DNA from 3 places in the Micromonospora sp. NPDC002296 genome. Region 2 is predicted to be linked to each of the others. Evidence: riboswitches for the same ligand, from Rfam matches in the RefSeq annotation. Region 2 holds a riboswitch; each other region holds the start of a gene.
What was found. Region 2 has a riboswitch for cobalamin ahead of ABT023_RS12935 (VWA domain-containing protein). Riboswitches for the same ligand answer to the same signal wherever they lie in the genome.
Positions count from the first base shown of each region.

Region 1: it holds a riboswitch for cobalamin, as region 2 does, so the genes downstream of both, bluB (5,6-dimethylbenzimidazole synthase) here and ABT023_RS12935 (VWA domain-containing protein) in region 2, are expected to answer to the same signal.
Region 3: it holds a riboswitch for cobalamin, as region 2 does, so the genes downstream of both, ABT023_RS10805 (ribonucleoside-diphosphate reductase subunit alpha) here and ABT023_RS12935 (VWA domain-containing protein) in region 2, are expected to answer to the same signal.

Region 1 covers NZ_JBEOWQ010000008.1:177,204-185,165, forward strand. The annotation lists gene ABT023_RS09925 (Rieske (2Fe-2S) protein) at 1-103, opposite strand, end outside; gene ABT023_RS09930 (hypothetical protein) at 275-619, opposite strand; gene bluB (5,6-dimethylbenzimidazole synthase) at 688-1,332, opposite strand; cobalamin riboswitch at 1,368-1,566, opposite strand; gene ABT023_RS09940 (crotonase/enoyl-CoA hydratase family protein) at 1,728-2,495, shown strand; gene ABT023_RS09945 (dihydrolipoyl dehydrogenase family protein) at 2,558-4,003, opposite strand; gene ABT023_RS09950 (serine hydrolase domain-containing protein) at 4,087-5,151, shown strand; gene ABT023_RS09955 (phytoene/squalene synthase family protein) at 5,167-6,090, opposite strand; gene ABT023_RS09960 (polyprenyl synthetase family protein) at 6,157-7,311, shown strand; gene crtI (phytoene desaturase family protein) at 7,340-7,962, shown strand, end outside.
Region 2 covers NZ_JBEOWQ010000012.1:112,627-120,588, forward strand. The annotation lists gene cobBC (bifunctional hydrogenobyrinic acid a,c-diamide synthase/histidinol phosphate aminotransferase CobBC) at 1-90, opposite strand, end outside; gene cobO (cob(I)yrinic acid a,c-diamide adenosyltransferase) at 84-698, opposite strand; gene ABT023_RS12935 (VWA domain-containing protein) at 698-2,707, opposite strand; cobalamin riboswitch at 2,754-2,898, opposite strand; gene cbiE (precorrin-6y C5,15-methyltransferase (decarboxylating) subunit CbiE) at 2,965-4,173, shown strand; gene cobM (precorrin-4 C(11)-methyltransferase) at 4,170-4,925, shown strand; gene ABT023_RS12950 (precorrin-2 C(20)-methyltransferase) at 4,926-6,428, opposite strand; gene ABT023_RS12955 (precorrin-8X methylmutase) at 6,425-7,090, opposite strand; gene ABT023_RS12960 (ferredoxin-like domain-containing protein) at 7,087-7,962, opposite strand.
Region 3 covers NZ_JBEOWQ010000009.1:167,407-175,368, reverse strand. The annotation lists gene ABT023_RS10810 (hypothetical protein) at 1-3,165, opposite strand, end outside; cobalamin riboswitch at 3,469-3,684, shown strand; gene ABT023_RS10805 (ribonucleoside-diphosphate reductase subunit alpha) at 3,856-6,255, shown strand; gene ABT023_RS10800 (ribonucleotide-diphosphate reductase subunit beta) at 6,300-7,295, shown strand; gene ABT023_RS10795 (NAD(P)-dependent oxidoreductase) at 7,428-7,962, opposite strand, start outside.

The DNA of each region.
Region 1 (7,962 bases), on a different contig from region 2:
GCACCCGCTGCGGGCGGATGGTGGCCTGGACGGCGCGCTGCAACCGGTCCCCGGCCCGGTCCAGCGCCGAAGTCTGTTCGATTCTCGTCAAGAGTGCCCGCATCCCGTCCGGCTTCCCGGCAGGAGCGGTCGCAAACCGGTCGGCGGTGACGAGCCCGTCGCCATACATGCCGGCCGGCAGTCCCGGGGACACGGCCGACACCGCCGCCGCACCCGCACGTCACCGGCGGTGGGTCCCGCGCCACCGGCCGCCCGGCGGCGCGGGACCCGGCGGCTACTGCCAGGGGCCGCTGCGGCAGATGAACCTACCGGTGTCGCTGTACTGGGTCACGCTGCCGTCGAAGTAGCTGTAGCTGACCCGCACCTGCAGGCCGATGTTGGAGTAGGGGCAGCCGGCGAAGAGGGTCGGTCCGGCGCTCGTGAAGGTCCCGACGCTGCCGGAGTACCAGGTGACCGTCCAGGTCGTCGTGCCGGTGCTGGTGGCGTCGCAGTAGAACTGCGACCCGCCGGACTCGCAGAAGGGCGCGGGGGCGCTGGCCAGGGCCGGGGTGGCTACGGCGGCGGTCAGGCCGAGGGCGGTGAGGACGGAGGCGAGCAGGACCCTGACGGTGGCACGCATGAAGATCCTCCCGAACGTAGCGGGTTGAGGACTGAGGGTGAATGCCACGCTATCCCAGCAATCGAGGTTCATGAATCAGCCGTTCGCCGGTCGGTTACCGCCCAACGGTCGTGGTGCACCGCCTCGGCGAGAGGGCGCTTCCGCCGCCACCCGTGCCGTTCCAGGTCCGGCACGGTCGCCAGGTGGGTGACCGGCCCGAGGCAGAGCCACGCCACCGGCCGGATGCCGTCCGGGATGCAGAGCAGCCCGGCCACGAACGGCTCCCGGTAGAAGGAGACCCAACCGACGCCGAGCCCCTCGGCGGTGGCGGCGAGCCACAGGTTCTGGATGGCCAGGCAGACCGAGTAGAGGCCGGAGTCGGCGATGGCGTGCCGCCCGAGGACAGCCGGGCCACCCCGCGCCGGGTCGTAGGTGACCACGATCGACAGGGTCGACTCCAGCACTCCGTCGATCTTGATCCGGGCGAACCGCTCGGCCGCCTCGCCGTCGAGGGTGGCGGCGAACGTGTCCCGTTCGACCTGGACGTGCTCGTGGAACCGGCGGCGGGTCCCGGCATCCCGGACCAGGACGAAGTCCCACGGCTGCGAGTATCCGACGCTGGGCGCGGCGTGCGCCGCGTCGAGGATCCGGTGCAGGGTGTCCGCCGGCACCGGCTCCCCGGTGAACTCGGCCCGGACGTCCCGGCGGCGGTGGATGGTGTCGTAGATGTTCACAGGCAGGCTCCCGCTGCGCTCGGCCCACCGCTGCGGTGGGCACCCGACGCGAGGCCGGTCTTCGGACTCCCGGATCGACGCCCGACCGTCCGCCTTCCCAGCCGTGCGGCCAGTGGCTGCGCGTGACGCGCGTGGACGGCGGCTCCCCGGTCACCGCGGCGGGCCCGTGCCGGATTCCCACCGGCTTCCCGATTCTCCCCGCAGGCGCGAGGCACCTCACATGATCGTGCCGTCGCCGATGCTAGCGCCCCGCCCGTGCGCCGTCGGGACGGACGGGCCGCTACGGTCGTGTCGGGGTGGACGCCACCACCCCAGGGGCCGGCCCGCCGGCCACCTCGGCCCGCACCGCCGGCCCGCGGCCGAGGGCCGGAGCCGTCCGACCGGGAGGCACGCCGATGGGGGTACGGGTCGAAAGCGCCGGGGCCGTGACCACGGTGATCCTGGATCAGCCGGCGGCGCGCAACGCCGTCGACGGGTCGACCGCCCGGGCCCTGGCCGACGCGTTCCGGGCCTTCGAGGCCGACCCGGAGGCGGCGGTGGCCGTGCTCTGGGGGGCGGGCGGAACGTTCTGCGCCGGGGCGGACCTGAAGGCGATCGGCACCCCCGGCGGCAACCGGGTCGAGCCCGACGGCGACGGTCCGATGGGCCCGACCCGGATGCGACTGTCCAAGCCGGTGATCGCGGCGATCTCCGGGTACGCCGTGGCCGGGGGGCTGGAGCTGGCCCTCTGGTGCGACCTGCGGGTGGCCGAGTCCGACGCGGTGCTCGGGGTCTTCTGCCGGCGGTGGGGGGTGCCGCTGGTCGACGGGGGTACCTTCCGGCTGCCCAGGCTAATCGGCGAGAGCCGGGCGATGGACCTGATCCTCACCGGCCGACCGGTGCCGGCCGAGGAGGCGTACGCGATGGGTCTGGTGAATCGACTGGTCGCGCCGGGTACGGCCCGGGTGGAGGCCGAGCGGCTGGCCGCCGGGATCGCCCGCCACCCGCAGACCTGCCTGCGCAACGACCGGGCGGCGGTGCTGGCCGGCGCCAACCTGACCGAGCCGGAGGCCCTCGCGGTCGAGCTGGCCCACGGCGCGGAGTCGCTGGCGGCCGACGCGGCGGCGGGTGCGGCCCGCTTCGCCGCGGGCGCCGGCCGGCACGGCGCACCCGCGTCTCCCTGATCGTCCGCACCGCACCGGCACGACCCCGTGCGCGTCGGACGATCAGGGAACCAGCGGCGGCGCTACCTCAGGTTGCGCAGGGCGTCCTCGACGGCGCGGTGGAACGTCGGGTACGCGTAGATCATGTTCCGGAGCTGGGTCAGCGGGACCGCCGCGTGCACCGCCACCACCAGGCCCGACAGCACCTCGCCGCCGGCCGGGCCGACCGAGGTCGCGCCGACCAGGACGCCCCGGTCGGCGTCGGCGACCAGCTTGATCAGTCCGTCGGCCCGGTGGATCCAGCCCCGGGTGGACGCGCCGAGCCGGCTCACGCCGACCTGCACGTTGATGCCGCGCTCGCGGGCCTGCCGCTCGGTCAGCCCGACCGCGCCCACCTCGGGGTCGGTGAAGGTGACCCGGGGCAGCGCCCGGTAGTCGGCGTGCGGCACGCCGCCGGCGATCCCGGCCCCCGCCGTGCTCGCCGCGCCGCCGACCGCGCTGGCGGTGCCGCTGGCGTCCGGGCCGGACCGCGCCCGCCGGACACGGTCGAGCACGTCGGCGACCACGATGGCCGCCTGGTACATGGCGATGTGGGTGAACGCGCCCTCGCCGGTCAGGTCGCCGACCGCCCAGAGGGCCCCGGCGGCGCGCATCCGGTCGTCGACGGCGAGGTACCGCTGGGACGGGTCCACCCCGACGGCGTCCAGCCCCAGCTCGTCGAGGTGCGCCCGCCGGCCGGTCACCACCAGCAGCTTCTCGGCGGTGAACTCGACGCCGCCGGCCGCGCTGAGGGTGAACGCCCGCCCGTCGTGGTCGACCCGCTCGGCCTTCACCCCGGTGGAGATCCGCACCCCGTCCGCGCGCAGCGCGGCGGCGGCCACCTCGGACGCCTCGGGCTCCTCGACGGCGAGCACCCGTTCCGCCGCCTCCACCACCGTCACCGCCACCCCGAACCGGGCGAAGACCTGGGCCAGCTCCAGCCCGATCGCGCCGCCGCCGAGCACGAGCAACGACCCGGGCAGCTCCTCGACCTCGACGGCCTGGTGGTTCGTCCAGTACGGGGTGTCGGCGAGCCCGGCGATCGGCGGCACGGAGGGCCGGGTGCCGGTGCCGAGCACGATCCCATGCCGGGCCTGGAAGACCTGGTCGCCGACGCGTACCCGGGCGGGGCCGTCGAGCCGGCCGCTGCCGCGCACGAACCGCCCGCCCTTGCCGGTGAACCGTTCCACCGCGACCCGGTCGTCCCAGGTGTCGGTGGCCTCCGCGCGGATCCGCTTCGCCACCGGCGCCCAGTCCGGCTGGACCTCGGCCGTGCCGGCGAACTCGTTGACCCGCCGGGCCTCGGCGATCGCGTTCGCCGCCCGGATCATCATCTTGCTCGGGATGCACCCCCAGTACGGGCACTCCCCGCCGACCAGGCTCCGCTCGATGCCGACGACGTCGAGGCCCGCCTCGGCGAGGCGGCCGGCCACCTCCTCGCCGCCGACGCCGAGCCCGACCACGACCACGTCCACCAGTTCCGGTTCCACCATGCCGCCAGCATTCCGCACCGCGCCACCGCACCGCACCGTGTCGCCTGCCGGCGTCCGCGCGTCTCCCCTACCGTGGCCGGATGCGCCCACACTTCGGCCCGGTCCGGGACTGCTTCCACGACCTGTTCTCCACCGGCCGGGAGACGGGGGCCGGCCTCGCCGTCTGGTACGACGGCCGGCCGGTGGTCGACCTCGTCGCCGGCGTCGGCCGGCCGGGCCGGCAGTGGGCACCGGACACCCTGGTCAACGTGTACTCGGTCGGCAAGCCGGTGGCCGCGCTGTGCCTGCTGGCGCTGGTCGACCGGGGCCGGCTCGACCTCGACGACCCGGTCGCCGACCACTGGCCGGGGTTCCGCGCCCCGGCCACCGTCCGGCAGGTGCTCAGCCACACCGCCGGGCTGCCGGCGTTTCCGGTGCCCCGCCCGGCCGGGGCGGTCGCCGACTGGGACCTGCTCTGCGCCGACCTGGCCGCCGCCGAGCCGCAGTGGGAGCCGGGGACGGTCGCGGGCGAGCACGCCTGGACGTACGGGCATCTGGTGGGCGAGCTGGTGCGGCGGGTGGACGGGCGGCCGGTGGGCCGGTTCCTGGCCGACGAGATCGCCGGCCCGTGGCGGCTCGACCTGGCCTTCGGCCTGGGCGCGGCGGACCAGCGGCGGTGCGCCGAACTGTCGTACGCCGATCCGGGCTGGCCGGCCCGGGCGCTGGGCGAGCCGGGGTCGCTGCGGGCCCGGGCGCTGGGCAACCCGGCGGGCGGGCTGGACCTGGCGGTGCTGAACAGCCCGCTGTGGCGGGGCGCGGAGGTGCCGGCGGTGAACCTGCACGGCACCGCCGCCGCCCTGGCCCGGCTCTACGCCGGTCTGCTGGCCGGCGGCGTCCTGGACGGGGTGCGCCTGTTCGGCCCGGACCTGGTCGCCGAGGCGACCCGGACCCAGTACGACGGCCCGGACCTGGTGCTGGACCGCCGGGCCTGCTGGACGCTGGGCATGCAGCGGGAGCCGGACGGGAGCTGGGGCATGGGCGGGATCGGCGGCAGCAGCGCCTGGGCCGACCCGGAACGGGGCTACACGTTCGCGTACGCCACCGCCCGGCTCGCCGACCACGACCGGGTCGACGATCTGGTGGAGGCCCTGCACTCCTGCCTGTGACGAGGGGCACCGGGCTCAGGCCCGGCCAACCGCCGGCCCCGGCCCGGGAACCACGACCGGGGTGCCGGCCGGGGTGAGCATGGCCCGCCCGGCGACGGCCATCCGTCGCCGCCGGGGCACCAGCGCCCGCCGGGTGAACACGTCGTAGTCCTGGGCGGCCACCTCGTCGAGGATGCCGCCGTAGAGCACGTACGCGGTCCGCATGCAGGCCTGCGAGGCGGGCGAGAGCAGGGTGACGCCCGGGGCGGCGGCCTCGTAGTGGGCCTGGGCGCGGGTCACCTCGTACTCGATCAGCTCGCGGATCTTCGGGCTGGTGCGGCGGCGCGCGGCGGCGGCGTACAGGTCCTCGCGGGTGACGTCGAACTTGGCCAGGTCCTCGTCCGGCAGGTACGTCCGGCCGCGTGCCAGGTCCTCGGCCACGTCCCGGATGAAGTTGGTGAGCTGGAAGGCGAGGCCGAGCTGCCGGGCCGGCTCCCGGGCGGCGGCGGGGTCGGTGCTGCCGAGGATCGGCAGCATCATGGTGCCGATGACGGCGGCCGAACCCTCCATGTAGTCGAGCAAATCGTCGTAGGTCGGGTACGCGGTGACCGTCAGGTCCATCGCCATGCTGCGCAGAAACGACGCGAAGTCGGACCGGTCGAGGTCGAAGACGGCGATGGTGTGCAGCACGGCGGGCAGCAGCGGGTCGCCGACCGACGCGCCGTTCAGCCCGGCCAGGAAACGGGCCGACCAGTCGTCGAGCCGGGCGGACCGCTCGGCGGGTGGCAGCTCCTCGGTGCGGTCGACGATCTCGTCGGCGTACCGGGTGAATCCGTACAGGGCGTGCACGTGTCGCCGTTTCCAGGCGGGAAGCAGCCGGGTGGCGAGATAGTAGGTGCGGCCATGACGTTTGTGCAGATCACGGCAGCGGCCATAGGCGGCTGCGAGGTCGGTGTCCACTGACCCTCCTCGAACTATCGACGCATCAATCGACGCAACTCGTAACCCTAGGGTACGCTCGCCCGCATGGCCAACGACGCAGTTGCGGGTGACACCCTCCGCGTCGCACCGGCACAGCCGGGAGCGACGGACGATCCGGTCCGCGGCGTGCTGGCCGCGTTCGCCAACGACCTGGCCCAGGGGTTGGACGACACCCTCACGACGTTCCTGGCCGCCGAGGTCGCCTCGCTCGCCGAGATCGACACGGAGATGGGCGGCTTCGCCTCGACCGCGCGCGACTGCGTGCTGGCCGGCGGCAAGCGGGTCCGCCCGACCTTCGCGTACTGGGGGTGGCGGGGCGGCGCGGGCAGCGACGAGCCGCTCCGGACGGTGCTGCCGGCGCTGGCGGCCCTGGAGCTGCTGCACACGTTCGCGCTCGTGCACGACGACGTGATGGACGCCTCCGACACCCGGCGCGGCCGGCCGACCGCGCACCGGGCCGCCGCCGCCCGGCACGTCGCCGCCGGGCACGCCGGCGACCCCGACCGGTTCGGCGAGGCGGTGGCCGTGCTCATCGGCGACCTCTGCATGGTCTGGGCCGACCGGCTGATGTCCCGCGCGGCCGTGCCGCCGGCGCGGCTGCTCGACGTCCGGCGCTGCTACGACCAGATGCGGGTCGAGACGATCGCCGGGCAGTACCTCGACGTCCTGGGCGAGAACGACGCGGCGAACTGGTCGGTGGACCGGGCGCTGCGGGTGGCCCGCTACAAGACGGCCAGCTACACCGTCCAGCGGCCACTGCTCTTCGGCGCCTGCCTGGCCGGCGCCGGCGCCGACGCGCCGCTGACCGCCGCGTACACCCGGTACGGCCTGGCCGTCGGCGAGGCGTTCCAGCTCCGCGACGACCTGCTCGGGGTCTACGGCGACCCGGTGGCCACCGGCAAGCCGGCCGGCGACGACCTGCGTACCGGCAAGCCGACCGCGCTGCTGATGTTGGCCCGGCAGCTCGCCACCCCGGCGCAGCGTCGGGCGCTGGACCGGGCCGGCGCGGTCACCGGAGCCCGGGAGGTGTCCCGGCTGGCCCAGGTGGTCGCCGGCACCGGGGCGGTCGCCCGGGTCGAGCGGATGATCTCCGACCGGGTCGCCGAGGCGCTGGCCGCGCTGGACACCGCGCCGATCGACGAGACCACGCGCACAGCACTGACGGGCCTCGCCACCGCCGCCACCGACCGGCGGGCATGATGAGCGACATTTCGAAGGAGGTGGTCATGTGCGGACCGTGACGGGACGTACGGACCAGGTGGTGGTCGTCGGCGCCGGGCTCGGCGGGCTGGCCTGCGCGCTGCACCTGGCCGGCGACGGCCGGCAGGTGACGGTGGTCGAGCGGGAGCCGGTGCCGGGCGGCCGGGCCGGGCGGCTCGGCGTCGACGGGTACGAGTTCGACACCGGACCGACCGTCCTCACCATGCCCGACCTGATCGACGAGGCGCTCGGCGCGGTCGGCGAGCAGTTGGGCGACTGGGTCGAGCTGATGCCGCTGGACCCGGCGTACCGGGCGTACTACCCGGACGGCTCGACGCTGGACGTGATCACCGACACCACCCGGATGGCGGCCGAGATCGCCTCCGTCTGCGGCCCCCGGGAGGCCGACGGGTACCTACGCTTCGTCGACTACGCCCGGGAGCTGTGGCGGCTGGAGCGGGCGGACTTCATCGAGCGCAACCTCGACGCCCCGACCGACCTGCTCACCGGCAACCTGCTGAAGCTGCTGGCCAACGGCGCGTTCCGCCGGCTCCAGACGAAGATCGGCCAGTTCTTCCGGGACCCACGCACCCAGCGGATCTTCTCCTTCCAGGCGATGTACGCCGGGCTCGCCCCGCACGACGCGCTGGC
Region 2 (7,962 bases):
GGCCAACGCGGCCATGAGCCCGGTCGCGACCGTGGTCTTGCCGTGGCCGGAGGCGGGTGCCGCGAGCAGCACGCGTGGCAGCCTCACCACTCGATGCCTCGCTGACCCTTCTGGCCGACGTCCATCGGGTGCTTGACGTGCAGCATCTCGGTCACCAGGTCGGCCGCCGCGACGAGGCGGGGGTCGGCGCGGCGTCCGGTGACGACGACGTGCTGGCGGCCAGGACGGTTGGCGAGTGTCTCCACGACGTCGTCGACGTCGACCCAGCCCCACTGCATCGGGTAGGTGAACTCGTCCAGGACGTACAGCTGGTGCCGCTCGGCCTGGATGCGCCGCTTCACCTCCGCCCAGCCCTCGGCGGCGTCAGCGGCATGGTCCGCCTCGGTGCCGCCCTTGCGGCTCCAGGACCACCCCGAGCCCATCTTGTGCCACTCGACGGGCCCGCCCTCGCCGGTCTCCTCGTGCAGGCGGCCGAGCCGTTCGAGCACCGTCTGCTCCCCGATGCGCCACTTGGCCGACTTGACGAACTGGAAGACCCCGATGTCCCAGCCCTGGTTCCAGGCGCGTATCGCCAGGCCGAAGGCAGCGGTCGACTTGCCCTTGCCGTTGCCGGTGTGGACCATCAGCAGCGGGCGGTTGCGCCGTGCGCGGGTGCTGATGCCGTCGTCCGGGACGACCAGCGGCTTGCCCTGCGGCATCAGGCCACCCCCTCGCGCGGCGCGGTCGCCGTGCGGACGACGCCGGTGAGCCCCTCGGCGGTCACCTCACCGAGCGGCACGTGCTCGGCCTGTAGGTATGCGGCCAGCTGCGCGGCAAGGCCGAGCCGGAACCGTCCGGTCTCGCAGTCGACCACGACGCTCTGCACGCCGGAAGCGGCCAGGTGCGTCGCGGCGCGGTGGGCACGACCGAGCGCGTCCGGCCCGAAGGTTGCCCGGCCGTCGGTCACCACGACCAGCAGCGGCCGGCGGGACGGGTCGCGCAGCGCCTCGCGGCGCAGCACCTCCGCGGAGCGCTCCAGGCCCTCGGCGAGCGGCGTACGCCCGCCGGCCGGCAGGTCGGCCAGGCGCCGGGAGGCGACATCGACGGACCCGGTCGGCGGCAGGGCGACGTCGGCGGTGCGCTGGCGGAACGTCACCAGCGCGACCTTGTCCCGGCGGCGGTAGGCGTCCAGCAGCAGCGCGAGCACGGCGGTCTTGACCTGCTCCATGCGGCGTCGCGCGGCCATCGAGCCGGACGCGTCGACGCACAGCAGGACGAGGTTCGACTCCCGCCCGACGGTTTCTGCGCGGCGCAGGTCGCCCGGGGCGAAGACGAGACCGCGGCCCTCGACCAAGCCACCACGGGAACGCTGGTGCGGTGCCGCCTCGGTGATGGTGCCCGGCAGGTGCAGGCGGCCGGCGACGGACGATCCGCGCTGCTGCCCGACGACCCGGCCCTGAGGGGTGCGTGCCCGGGACCGGCGGCCGGCCTGGCCTTCGCCGGTGCCCCGTACGACGAGCAGGCGGGCGCGTGCCGGCTCACCGGCGGACGCGACCGATCCGGCAACGGCAGGCTGCGGCGCGTTGTCCGGCGCGGGCGATCCTCCGGCGGGGGAGTCGTGGACGTCCCGGGACCGGCCGTCCTGCGGGGCGTCGTCCGGCGGCCCGCCGCCGGGACCACCGGGCCCGTCGTCGGGCCCGTCCGGTCCGGGGTCCGGGTCGTCGTTGCCCAGCAGGTCGTCGAGCCGGTCCTCGTCCAGGCCGGGCTCGTCGAACGGGTTGCGGCGCCGGCGGTGCGGCAACGCGAGACGGGCGGCGACGCGGACGTCCTCGCGGGTCACGTGCGCGCGTCCCTGCCAGGCGGCGTGCGCCGCGGCGGTGCGGGCGGTGACGAGGTCCGCGCGCAGGCCGTCGACGTCGAACGCGGCGCACACCTCGGCGATGGTCGTCAGCGTCCGGTCGTCGAGCACGACGTCCGGCACGAGCCGCCGGGCTGCCACCAGCCGCGCGCGCAGGGCGTCCTGCTCGTCGGCCCAGCGTGCGGTGAAGCCCTCCGGGTCGGCGTCGAACGCCAGCCGGCGACGCACGACCTCCACCCGCAGGGAGGGGTCGCGCGGTGCGGCGACCTCGACGGTCAGGCCGAACCGGTCGAGCAGCTGCGGGCGCAGCTCGCCCTCCTCGGGGTTCATCGTGCCGATCAGCACGAACCGGGAGGCGTGCTCGACTGAGAAGCCGTCGCGCTCCACGCTGACCCGGCCGGTCGCCGCCGCGTCGAGCAGCAGATCGACGAGGTGGTCGTGCAGCAGGTTGACCTCGTCGACGTAGAGCAGGCCGCGGTGGGCTCGGGCGAGCAGGCCCGGCTCGAACGCCACCACGCCGTCGCGCAGCGCCACGTCGAGCTTGAGGGAGCCCGTCACCCGGTCGTCGCTCGCACCGACGGGCAGCTCGACGAGCCGCACCGGCCGCTCCACGACGGGCGTGGACGCGTCGACGGGCCCGTCGGGGCAGACCGCCAGGGAATCGTCCGGGTCGACCGAGAACCGGTCGCCCGCATACGTCCGTACCAACGGCAGCACCTCGGCGAGGCCGCGCACGGTGGTGGTCTTGGCGGTGCCCTTCTCCCCGCGGACCAGGACGCCGCCGATGAGCGGATCGATCGCTACCAGGGTGAGGGCGAGAGTCATGTCGTCGGAGCCGACGACGGCACAAAAGGGGTACTGCGCTGGCATATAGGGCTCCCGCTCGATCTGCCATGACCGTCCACGACGCGGACGCGTCGCGGCTCGGATCGAGGCCGGTCTTCGGACTTCCCAGGTCTGTGCCTGAGTCACCGCAGCGGGCCCTGTGCCGGATTCTCACCGGCTTCCCAGATTCTCCCCGTGGCCATCGGCCGTGGGGCACCTCGAACCTTCGCATCACCCTAGACGCCGTCCTGACGGCCCAGGCAGCGGTCCGGCGGCCGGGCGGACCGGGCTAGGGTGCAACCATGGAGGCGCAGGTGACCGTTGTCGGGCTCGGGGCCGACGGCTGGGCGGGCCTGCCGGAGCCGTCCCGGACGCTGGTGCACGGGGCTGCGACGCTGCTCGGCGGGGCCCGGCACCTCGATGCGGTGCCGCCGGTCGATGGCCAGGAGCGCGTCGCGTGGCCGTCGCCGCTGCGTGAGAGTCTGCCGGGCCTGCTGGGTGCCGCGCGCAGGCCCGTCGTGGTGTTGGCGTCGGGCGATCCGCTCGTGTCGGGCGTCGGCACGACGCTGCTGGACATCCTGGGCCCGGAACGGGTGACGATCGTGCCCGCGGTCTCCTCCGTGGCGCTCGCTCGGGCACGTCTCGGGTGGCCGGCGGAGTCCGTCACGACGGTGAGCCTGGTCGGCCGCGACGTGCGCCTCGTCGTCCCCGCGCTCGCCCCCGGGCGGCGGCTGCTCGTGCTCTCCAGCGACGAGACGACGCCGGCCGCCGTCGCCGCGCTGCTCACCGGACTTGGCTGGGGAGAGTCCAGGCTGGCCGTGCTCGGCGACCTCGGCGCCGCGGGTGAGTCGCGTGCCGAGTCGACCGCGGCTTCGTGGAACGTCGTGGACGTGCCCCGGCTGAACGTCCTGGCCGCCGAAATCCGGGGCACCGGACCGGGCTGGGCCGCGGGCGGGGTGCTCCCCGACGACGCGTTCGAGCACGCCGGGCAGATCACCAAGCGCGACCTGCGCGCCAGCGCCCTGGCCCGGCTCGCGCCCGCTCCCGGTCAACTGCTGTGGGACGTCGGCGCCGGCAGCGGCTCGATCGGCGTGGAGTGGATGCGTGCGTGGCCGACGGCGCGGACGATCGCGATCGAGTCCCGCGCCGACCGCGCCGCGCTCGTGCGTCGCAACGCCGCCACGCTCGGCGTTCCCGGCCTGCGTCTCGTCGAGGGCTCGGCACCCGACGCCCTGGCCGGTCTCGAGCGCCCTGACGCGGTGTTCGTCGGCGGTGGAGCGACCGTCCCCGGCGTGCTCGAAGCGTGCTGGGACGCGCTCGGCACCGGTGGCCGGCTCGTCGTCCACGGTGTCACGGCCGAGACCGAGGCGGTGCTGATCGAGCGGTACCGTCGCCGTGGCGGCGAGCTCGTCCGCCTGCACGTCGAGCGCGCCGAGCCGCTCGGCAGCTTCACCGGCTGGACGCCCGCGCGTGCCGTCAGCCAGTGGACCGTCACCAAGGGAGAGTCATGACCGTCCATTTCGTCGGGGCCGGACCCGGTGCCGCCGACCTGCTCACGCTGCGCGCGGTGCGCCTGCTCGAGGCTGCGGACGTGTGCCTGTACGCGGGCACCTACCTCGACGCCGACGTGCTCGGCCACTGCCGCGACGACACCCGGCTGGTCGACACCCAGCACCTCGACCTGGACGAGATCACCGCCCACCTGGTGCAGGCGCACGCCGACGGGCTGGAGGTCGTGCGGCTGTGCTCGGGCGACCCGTCGCTGTACTCCGCGGTACATGAGCAGGCGCGCCGGCTCGACGCGGCGCAGGTCCCGTGGGACGTCACGCCCGGTGTGCCCGCCTACGCGGCTGCCGCGGCGATCGTCGGCGCCGAGCTGACCGTCCCCGAGCTCGCCCAGTCGGTCGTGCTCACCCGCGCTCAGGCCCGTTCCACGGTCATGCCGCCGGGGGAGCAGCTCGCCGCGTTCGCCGCGACCGGCGCGACCCTGGCCCTGCACCTGGCCATCACTCGCAGCCGTGAGCTGGCCGCCGAGCTGGCCCAGCACTACGGCGACGGGTGCCCGGTCGTCGTCGTGTCCAAGGCGACGCAGCCGGATCAGCTCGTCCTGCGCGGCACACTGGCCGACATCGGCGACCAGGTCGAGGCCGCGGGCCTGCGCCAGGCCGCGGTCATCCTGGTCGGCCCCGCGCTGGCTCCCGACGTCCGCGGCGGTGAGTCGTTCCTGTACGCCGCCGGCCGCGAACGTCGCACCCGCGGCTGACTAGGCGACAGAGCGCGGGCTCCAGACGCGGCCGGCCGCGGTGACGCGCGTCGACGAGGCGCCCACGAGCAGCAGGCACTTCATGTCGATGGTCTCGGGGTCGAGCTCGCCCAGCGTCGTCACGGTGAGGCTCTCCCCGGCGCGGCCGACGTCGCGACCCACGACTACGACGGTCTCGGGCGACTTGTGCTCCAGCAGCACCGCTCGGGCCTGCGCGACCTGCTCGGTGCGCGAGCGCGAGCGCGGGTTGTAGAGGGCGAGCACGAGGTCCGCCTCGGCGACGGCGCGCAGCCGCTTCACCACGACGTCCCAGGGCTTGAGCCGGTCCGACAGGCTCATCACGGCGAAGTCGGCGCCGATGGGGGCGCCGGCGCGTGCCGCGACCGCCTGGACGGCAGAGATTCCGGGCACGACACGCACGGCGACGTCCGCGTAGCGCGGGTCCTCCGCGGCCTCGAACACCGCCGACGCCATGCCGAAGATGCCCGCGTCGCCGCCGGAGACGACCGCGACGCGCTCACCGGCGAGCGCCAGTTCGAGCGCGTCGCGGGCCCGGTCCACCTCGACCGTGTTGCCGGACGCGTGCCGCACCAGGCCCGGGCGCTGCGGAACGCGCTGGACATACGGTCCGTAGCCGATGACGTGGCCGACCTCCGCGAGCACCTGCGACGCCTCGGGGGAGAGCCACCGGTCGGGACCGGGACCGAGGCCCACGACGACGACCTCGGCGTCGGCGGCGGGCTCGGTGACCTCACTCGCCGGGCGGTCGTAGCGCGCCACACCGGGACGGGTGTCGCCGGGGACCAGGACGATCGAGAAGTACGGCACCGTCTCGGGGTCCACGTCGGCGACCGGGAGCACCCGCTGGGCGTCCATCGACGCCCGCTCGACGTACCAGGAACCCTCGACGCGTCCGGCCTGTTCGAGCGCCGAGCGGACCTTGGCGAACGTGCGGCCGAGCTTCATGATCACGGCGCCGTCGGTGTCGGCGAGGCGCCGGGCCAGCTCCGGCTCGGGAAGCGTGCCGGGCAGCACGGTCAGCACGTCGGTCTGCCGGACCAGGGGCAGGGCGGTCGTGGCCGTGGCGGCCGCGAAGGCGGGCACGCCTGCGACGACCTGTGTCTCGAACTCGTCCGCGAGCCGGTCGTGCAGGTACATGAACGAGCCGTAGAGCATCGGGTCGCCCTCGGCCAGCACGACGACGTCGCGGCCCGCCCTCAGGTGCGCGCGGAGCCGCTCGCCGCACTCGGCGTAGAAGTCCGCCATCGCGCCGGCGTACCCGCCCGGGTGGTCGGTGGTCTGCGTCGTCACCGGGTAGACCAGCGCCTCCTCGATCACGTCGTCCGGGAGCAGGCCGGCGGCGATGCGGCGCGCGTTGGACTGCTTGCCGACCCCCTGGTGGTAGGCGACGACGTCCGCCGCGCCGATCAGCCGGGCGGCCTTCAGCGTGACCAGCTCGGGATCCCCCGGGCCGACCCCGACGCCGAACAGCCGGCCGCTCACTCCGCCTCCTGGGCCAGGGCGTTGAGCGCCGAGGCGGCCAGCGCCGAGCCGCCGCGACGCCCGGTCACCACGAGATACGGCACGTCGAGCCCGGGTGCGTCGGCGGCGAGGTCGATGAGCGCCTGCTTGGACTCGGCCGCACCGATGAAACCCACCGGCGTGCCGATGATCGCGGCCGGCCGCGGTGCGCCGTCACGCAGCATCTCCAGCAGGTGGAACAGGGCGGTGGGGGCGTTGCCGAACGCGACGACGGCACCCTCGATGTGCTCGGCCCACAGGGACACCGCCGCGGCGGACCGGGTCGTGCCCCACGCGCGGGCGAGCGCCGGGACCTCGGGCTCGCGCAGGAGGCAGCGGACCTCGTTGTCGCGGGGCAGCCGGGCGCGGGTGACGCCGGCGGCGACCATGTGCGCGTCCGTCAGGATCGGCGCCCCCGCGTCGAGCGCCGCCCGGGCCGCCGTCACGAGACCGGGATGGATCACCAGGTCCCGCGTCAGGTCGGTCTGCCCGCACGCGTGGATCATCCGCACCGCGACCCTCTCGGCGTCGGTCGGGACGCGCGTCAGGTCGGCCTCGGCGCGGATGGTGGCGAACGAGTCGGCGTAGATCGCCGCGCCGTCGGTGACGTAGTCGTAGCGGCGCGTCGGTGGGGCGAGAGTCATGCATTCTCCAGATCGGGGACGAGCAGGGTGCGCCGTGGCGTGACGACGAGGTCGCCGGCACCGAGGGCGCGGACCTCGTCCATGAGGCGAGCATCCACCCGGCCGTCGGGCACCGCGAGGTGCAGCGCGACCCGGCCGTCGTCCTGCGCGATCCTGCCAAGCGGGAGCGGCGGCGTGTTCACCCGGGTCCCCGCGGCACGATCGAGCACGGTGCCCAGCACTGCCGCGCCGGAGCCGGGCAGCTCGTCGACGTGCCAGGGGGAGCTCGGTTCGCTACCGGCGAGCCCGGCGAACCGTACGGCGAGTGTCGTCAGTGCCGCAGCGGCCTCGCCCAGCGGGACGACCGGTCCCCAGGCCGTCCCGGCGCGCAGCTGCGCGGTGCTCGCGTCGAGCGCCACGAGACCGAGGTCAAGGTCGCGCTCGACCAGGTCGCCACGGCCGTCGTCGAGCACGAACAGGAACCGGCCGGCCAGCGTGGCGAGCAGGGGCTCCGCGCACAGCCGGGCGTCGAGGTCAGCGATCACCGGACGCAGGTCGGCGCGGCCACCGCTGCGTCCGGTGAGCGGTGAGGCCAAGATGTTGCGCACCCGCTCGTGCGACGTCGACGGCACGAGCCCGGTTGCCATGATCGCTTCCACGACCGCGTCCGGCAGGCACCCGTCGTCGTGCTCGATGCCGCGCACCTGGAGGTTGGCGCGGCTGGTCAGGTGGACCGCGCCGTCGCCGTGCCCACCCGCCACCCGGACGAGTGCGCCGAGCGCCCCGACCGTCACGGCGCCACCGGGGACGCGCACCCGGACGAGCGCGCCGTCGTCGGCGATCCAGGGGCGCAGCAGACCGGGACACAGGTCGCGGCGGGTCCTCTCGGTCAC
Region 3 (7,962 bases), on a different contig from region 2:
CCCTCTGACCGAGACGGTGTAGGCACCCGCCGGGACCACCGGTGACGTGTACGCGAAGTTCGACCCCGGGGATCCCGGGCTGGTGAGGAACACCGAGATCCACGGGAAGTTGCCCGGGACCGACGGCGTGCTGAACACGCCGGAGGCGTTCATCCCCTGGCCGGCGCTGTTGACGATCTGGACGTCCACCCGGAGCATCCCGACGTCGTCCACGGCACGTCCGGTGACCACGATCCGTGAGTCCGTGTAGACCTCGCCGTCCTGCGGGGTGAGGCTCGGCTCCAGCCGTGGGTCGAGATCGCCCGGATACACGAGGTACCGAGCGGTGGCGCCGGAGGTCGAACCGTCCTGCTGGCCCGCCGTGTCGACGGCCCACGCCTCGACGCTGTACTCACCCTTGGTCGGCAGGTCGATCGACAGGGTGAACGCGGTGCTCGTCGCGCCGGGCGAGGCGAGGGTGGCGTTCACCGTGGCGAAGCTCGCCGCCATGGTGCCGTTCGGCTGCACGTACCGGCCGGTGTCCAGGTCGCGCAGCGCCACCCGCACGCTCTGCACGCCGTTGTTGTCGGTCGCGGTGCCGGCCAGGTTGAGGTGCAACTGGTCGACGTTCTGGTCGACACCGGTGAAGCTCAACAGGCCGTTCGGGAAGGCGTCACCGGGCACCTGGGCGGTGACGGTGAGCCGGCCCAGGTTGGCGTTCGCCGTGCTCAGGCCCAGGTTGTCGGTGGCCCGCACCCGGAAGTCGTACACGCCGGGCGTCAGCGGCACGGTGGTGTACGACCAGTTGTACGACGAGGCGTTCAGGTTGATCGGTGAGACCCGGTGGTAGGCCGCGATCGAGTCGGCGCCCCACGTGCCGTCGGCCGCCAGCGCCTCGCGCGTGGTGTTGTTGCGCAGGTAGACCTCGACCGACTTCAGGGTGCCGTCGTCGCCGGCGGTCCCCGAGAACGTGATCGAGCCGCCCGGCGCGACGGTGATCGGTGCGGCGGCGGTGGGCGGCGTCATCGGCGTGGGGGTGGTGACGGCTACCGACGGCGCGACGCCGGTCGCCGAGATGATCCAGTCCCGGGTGTCGCCGCGCAGGTCACTCTGACCGGCGTTGTCGATGGCGGTGGCCGTCATCTTCCATTCGCCCTCGGTGGGGAGGGCCACCTCGACCTGCCAGGTGGTCGACAACGCGCCGATGACGTCCGGCTCGCCGCGGAAGGTGTTGTAGACCGGTGCTGCCGTTCCGTCGTCCTGGAGGTACTGGTTGTCCGACCTGCGGAACGAGTACGTCATCGCGCTGACGCCCTTGTCGTCGCTGGCGGTGCCGGTCGCGACGAAGCTCTGGGCGGCGACCAGGCCGGCGGGCGGCGAGGTGATCTTCGTGGTCGGCGGCAGGTCGTCGAAGCTGAAGGTCTCGATCTTCTTGACGGCCTTCGAGGCGTCGCTCTGGCCGTTGTTGCCGAACGTCTTCGCCTGGACCTGGTATTCGCCGACGGGCAGCGACACGGTGAGGGACCACGAGGTCGAGGCGGTGTTCACCGCTGCGACCGTCGCGTTGATGCTGTTGGCGGCGCCCCACGTCGTGAGGTCGTCCTGCAGGTACTTCTTGGAACCCCGGTTCTGGATCTCGATACCGACCTTGGTGACGCCGGCCGGAGAAGTCGCCTGCCCGCCGAACGCGAACGGCGCGTTGGCCTGCTTGACCGCCCCCTCGATGGGCGTGACGATCGTCGTGTCGACCGGCGAGGGCGCCGGCGCCTGGGCGAGGTCGAAGAACCCGACCCGCCCCACCGGCAGGCCGCCCTTGGTGTTGCCGTCGCCACCGACGAAGAGGCCGCGCGGGGTGGCCAGCATCGCCTTCTCCCCCTCGTACGAGCTGGAACCCGGGTTCCACTCGATCGCCGTGCCCGTGGCCGGGTCGAGCGCGCCGAGGTGGTCACGGCGGACCACCTGGTCGCCGAGACCGTAGCCGCTCAGGCCCTGGCCCGTGCCGTACCCGACGTTGTCCAGGCCGGGCCACGGGACGTTGGAGGTCGGCGATTCCTGCCAACTGAAGTGGCCGCCGACGTACACGGCCGTCTCGGTGATGGCGACCGAGTAGATGCTGTCGAAGTGACGCGACACCCAGATCGGCTCGACGTGGTCGGCACCGGCCACCGGGAACGCGATCGCCGTGTCGTTGATCGGCGGGCGGTCGCCTCCCGAACCGCTGGTGACGACGAAGTAGGAGTCGTCCGGCGCGACGTCACCGGCGAAGACCCGCTGGATGCCGCCGACGAAGGACAGGTTGTCCTCCCAGAGGCGGGTGCGCCACGGCAGGAGGGCCTTGGTGGCGGTGTCGACGAGGCCGACCCCGTAGCGGTCCTGGCCGGCGATCTGGCGACCGGTGTGCACGACCAGCAGGCTGCTGCCGTTGTGCGTCAGCTTGAGCTGCTGCACGGTGAGCATGCCGCCGACGCCGATGCCGCCGGACAGGGGCAGGTTGAACCCGCTGTCCACCGCCCCCGTCGTCGGGTTGAGCGCGACCAGCCCGCCGCGGTTCACACTGTTCACCTTCGTGAACTGGCCGCCCACGTACACCGCGGTGCTGCTCACGGCCAGAGCGGTCGCGCGCCCGTTCCCCTGCGCGGTGAACGCCGCGATCGGAGCGCCGGTGACCGGGTCGAGCCGTACGATCTTGCGCTTCGTCAGGCCGCCGACCGTGTTGAACGAGCCAACGACATAGAGCGACGAGCCGTCCGGCGAGGCCTCGACGGCCTCGACGGACCCGTCGAACGTCGGCTGGAAACCGGTGTCGACCAGGCCCGTGTCGATGTTGTAGGAAGCCAGCGACGGCTGCGCCACCGGCGTCCCGCCGACGTTGGCGATCGCGGTGAAGGAGCCGGCGACGAAGACCCGGTTGCCGATCACCTCGATGTCGGTGATCTCGCCGTCGGTGATCCTCGGTACGTCATTGCGCGGCGTGCTGGGAACCAGCCCGGTGTGCCCCGGCGCCGACAGGGCCGCGGCCGTGCGGACGGCCGTACGTGTCGCACCGCCGCCGCCGACCGTTGCCGTGGCGGCGCGAGCGCCGGCGTTGGCGACCTCGTCGGCGGCACTGCCTGCAGCCGCCGGTTGGCCTGTCAACAGCACAGCCCCGGCGACCAGACCCGCGATGGCGCGGCTCCGAACGTGCATCGAGACAACCCCCTGTAAAACGCCTGAATCGCGTCGCCGGGTCGATTCCCGGCGACGTCCATCCCTGGCGTGCCGGAAGTCACCGTAGGAGGTCGTCATCCCTTGTGTACGGACGCCCGTCGGAAACCCGACCGGTCGACATCCGTTCCGGTCCTACCGGCCGGGTCCGCCGTCCTTGGATCCAGACCCGCTCCACCAATCGGCTCGGTCGCTGCGCCGCAGGAATCGACGAGGCTTCACCGCCGGGCCTCCGACACGCCCGGACTCGACATGTGGGGTGTGACAACGCCGAAGTCCCTATATATGGTGTCGGCCGTAGCTGGTTCGGCCGCTCATCCGGGGTGGTCGAGGCAAGAGGGAACCCGGTGGGAATCCGGGACTGCCCCGCAGCGGTGAGTGGGAACGACCGCCGTCATCAGCACTGGGCCGCCTGCGGCCTGGGAAGCGACGGCCAGTAGAAGACCGGCGAGCCCGGTCACGCCCGCGAGTCCGAAGACCTGCCAGCGCGCCGCGTACCCATACCGGGGTGGGCGGCGGTCCGAGGCCGCGTGGGACGGCCGACGCCACCTGACCCGCGCCTCGCCGGCGTGACGTCCGCCGGTGTCTGCCTCCACGCGTCCCAAGGCCATCAGGTCTCGAGCCCGCGAGGAGTGAGTGATGGCAGTCACCGAGGTTGTCCCGGCCGACGGCATGGTGGCCGACGAGGCAGCCCTACCGGGCCCGCGACGGACGCAGATGCGCGTCCGCAAGCGCGACGGCGGCACCGAACCGGTCGATGTCAACAGGATCGTCGGAGCGGTCGAGCGGTGGACGGTCGGCCTCGCCGACGTCGACCCGTTGCGGGTGGCGACGCGGACGATCAGCGGCCTGTACGACGGCGCGACGACCGCCGAGCTGGACCGGCTGTCCATCCAGACCGCGGCCGAGATGATCGGCGAGGAGCCGCAGTACTCGCGGCTGGCCGCCCGCCTGCTGGCCGGCTACATCGACAAGGAGGTCCGCAGGCAGGGCATCGGCTCGTTCAGCGAGGCGATCCGACGGGGACACGTCGAGGGCCTCATCGGCGACGGCACCGCCGCGTTCGTCGCCGCCAACGCCGCGCAGCTCGATGACGCCGTCGACCCCCACGGTGACCTGCGGTTCGAGTACTTCGGGTTGCGCACGGTCCACGACCGGTACCTGCTGCGCCACCCGACGAGCCGGCTGGTTACGGAGACCCCGCAGTACTGGTTGCTGCGGGTGGCCTGCGGCCTGTCCCACGCCCCGGACGAGGTGATCGAGTTCTACCGGTTGATGTCGAGCCTGGCGTACCTGCCGAGTTCGCCGACGTTGTTCAACTCCGGCACCCGGCACACCCAGATGTCCTCCTGCTACCTGGTCGACTCCCCGCGCGACGAACTGGACTCGATCTACCAGCGGTACGCGCAGGTGGCGAACCTGTCGAAGTTCGCCGGCGGCATCGGCATCGCGTTCTCCCGGGTCCGGTCGCGGGGCGCGCTGATCCGGGGCACCAACGGGCAGTCCAACGGGATCGTGCCGTGGCTGCGGACGCTGGACGCCTCGGTGGCGGCGGTCAACCAGGGCGGCCGGCGCAAGGGCGCGGCCTGCGTCTACCTGGAGCCGTGGCACCCGGACATCGAGGAGTTCCTGCAACTGCGGGACAACACCGGTGAGGATGCCCGGCGCACCCACAACCTGAACCTGGCCAACTGGGTCCCGGACGAGTTCATGCGCCGGGTGGAGGCCGACGGGGTGTGGTCGCTGTTCGACCCGGACGTGGTGCCGGAACTGCCGGACCTGTGGGGGGACGAGTTCGACGCGGCGTACCGGGCGGCCGAGGCTCAGGGCCGGTACGTGCGGCAGGTGCCGGCGCGGGAGCTGTACGGGCGGATGATGCGGACCCTCGCGCAGACCGGCAACGGGTGGATGACGTTCAAGGACGCTGCGAACCGGTTGTGCAACCAGACCGCCGAGCCGGGCAACGTGGTGCACCTGTCCAACCTGTGCACCGAGATCATCGAGGTGTCCAGCGACGCCGAGACCGCCGTGTGCAACCTCGGCTCGGTCAACCTCGCCGCCCACCTCGCCGACGGCGGCCTCGACTGGGAACGGCTGCGCGCCACCGTCCGCACCGCCGTGACGTTCCTCGACCGGGTCATCGACATCAACTACTACCCGACCCCGCAGGCCGCGGCGAGCAACCCCCGCTGGCGGCCGGTCGGCCTCGGCCTGATGGGCCTGCAGGACGTGTTCTTCGCCCTGCGGCTGCCGTTCGACTCCCCGGCCGCCCGGGAGCTGTCCACCCGGATCAGCGAGGAGCTGTACCTGACGGCCCTGGAGACCTCCGCCGACCTGGCGGAACGCTTCGGAGCCCACCCGGCCTTCGCCGAGACCCGGGCGGCACGCGGCCGGCTCCAGCCGGACCTGTGGGGCGTCACGGGCAGCCAGGCGCAGCGCTGGAGGGTGCTGCGGGAGCGCGTCGCCGCGCACGGCCTGCGCAACTCGCTGCTGGTGGCGATCGCCCCGACCGCCACCATCGCCTCCATCGCCGGCTGCTACGAGTGCATCGAGCCGCAGGTGTCCAACCTGTTCAAGCGCGAGACCCTGTCCGGGGAGTTCCTCCAGGTCAACACCGCTCTCGTACGCGAACTGAAGGCCCGCGGCCTGTGGACCGACGAAGTCCGCTCGGCGATCAAGCGCGCCGAGGGATCGGTGCAGGGCATCACGGAACTGCCGGCGGAGGTCCGGCAGCTGTTCCGTACGGCCTGGGAGTTGCCGCAGCGGGCGCTGATCGACCTGGCCGCCGCCCGCGCCCCGTTCATCGACCAGTCGCAGTCGCTGAACCTGTTCCTCGCCGCCCCGACGATCGGCAAGCTCTCCTCGATGTACCTGTACGCCTGGAAGGCCGGGCTGAAGAGCACCTACTACCTGCGGTCCCGCCCCGCCACCCGGATCCAGCAGGCCACGGTCGCACCCGCCGGCCCGGTCAGCGCCGTCGGCCCGGTCGGCGTCGTCGCGGCGGGGGTGGCCGTCGACGAGGCGGTGGCCTGTTCCCTGGAGAACCCCGAGTCGTGCGAGGCCTGCCAGTGACCGCCCCGACCGACACCACCGCCACCGACCCGAGGACCACACACATGCTGCTCGACCCGGGGATGGACCTCACCCTCCGCCCGATGCGCTACCCGCACTTCTTCGACCGGTTCCGCGACGCCATCCGCAACACCTGGACGGTGGAGGAGGTCGACCTGCACGCCGACCTCGCCGACCTCGACCGGCTCTCCCCGGCGGAGCGGCACCTGGTGAGCCGCCTCGTCGCGTTCTTCGCCACCGGCGACACCATCGTCGCCAACAACCTGGTGCTGAACCTCTACCAGCACGTGAACTCGCCGGAGGGGCGGCTCTACCTGTCGCGGCAACTGTTCGAGGAGGCCGTGCACGTCCAGTTCTACCTGAACCTGCTCGACACGTACGTGCCCGACGAGGCCGAGCGGTTCGCCGCGTTCGACGCCATCGAGAACATTCCCTCGATCCGGCGTAAGGCCGAGTTCTGCTTCCGCTGGATCGACTCCCTCCAGGACCTGCGGGAGCTGCGTTCGAAGCAGGACCGGCGGGTGTTCCTGCTCAACCTGATCTGCTTCGCCGCCTGCATCGAGGGGTTGTTCTTCTACGGCGCCTTCGCCTACGTCTACTTCCTGCGCTCCCGGGGACTGCTGCACGGCCTGGCGTCCGGCACCAACTGGGTGTTCCGCGACGAGTCCATGCACATGGCCTTCGCCTTCGACGTGGTCGACACCGTCCGCCGCGAGGAACCGGACCTGTTCGACGACGACCTCGCAGACCAGGTCCGCCTGATGCTCACCGAGGCCGTCGAGTGCGAGGTCCAGTTCGCCGAGGACCTGCTCGGCCACGGCGTGTCCGGGATGTCCCTGGCCGACATGCGCCAGTACCTCCAGCACGTCGCCGACCGGCGGCTCGCACAGCTCGGCATGCCCGTCCACTACGGGTCGACCAACCCGTTCGCGTTCATGGAGTTGCAGGACGTGCAGGAGCTGTCCAACTTCTTCGAACGGCGGGTGTCGGCGTACCAGGTCGGGGTGACCGGCACCGTCGCCTTCGACGACGACTTCTGAGGCGACCGTGACAGGCGAGTCGCCCGGCACAGGTCGGCGATCTCGCCTGTCACGCCATGGTCGCGTCCACCGCGTCTCGGGCGTCGGTCGACGGCTCTCGGCGGGCCAGACCGTAAGCGCACCACCCAAGGGCTAACTCGTCACCCCGATGTGCGTTCGCCGGAACTGGGCCCGCTCGGCCTCATCGATCAGGGCGCGCGCGTGATCGGCGTAGGTGATGTGCTCCGCCAGGTCGCCGGGCGCGAGGTGGTACCCGCCGGCGGGCTTGCCCTCAAGGTCGAAGTTGCCCGATGGGCTGACCGCGACCCAGTCAAGGTCGGAACCGCGGAGAATGTCCAGGGCCGCACGGTGGGCCAGGGAGAAGGGCTGAAACTCGGCAGGGAAACCGGCCATGTCCATGACGGGCACGCCGTTCGCGTCGGGCAGCAGCGACGCGAGGCTGACCCAGACGAGGCGGTTCACCCCCGCCTCCTTCAACCCCGTGACGAGGCTCGCAGCCGCGGCGCGGAAGAAAACAGCGGGATCGGCATTGGCGTCAGCCGCGGCCACGATCGCCACATCGTGCCCCGCCGCCGCCCTGGCCACAGCGGCGGCATCCGTGACGTCCGCCGCGGAGCGCACGAGCGGCGTGACCTCATGGCCGCGCGCCCTCGCCTCCACAACAGCG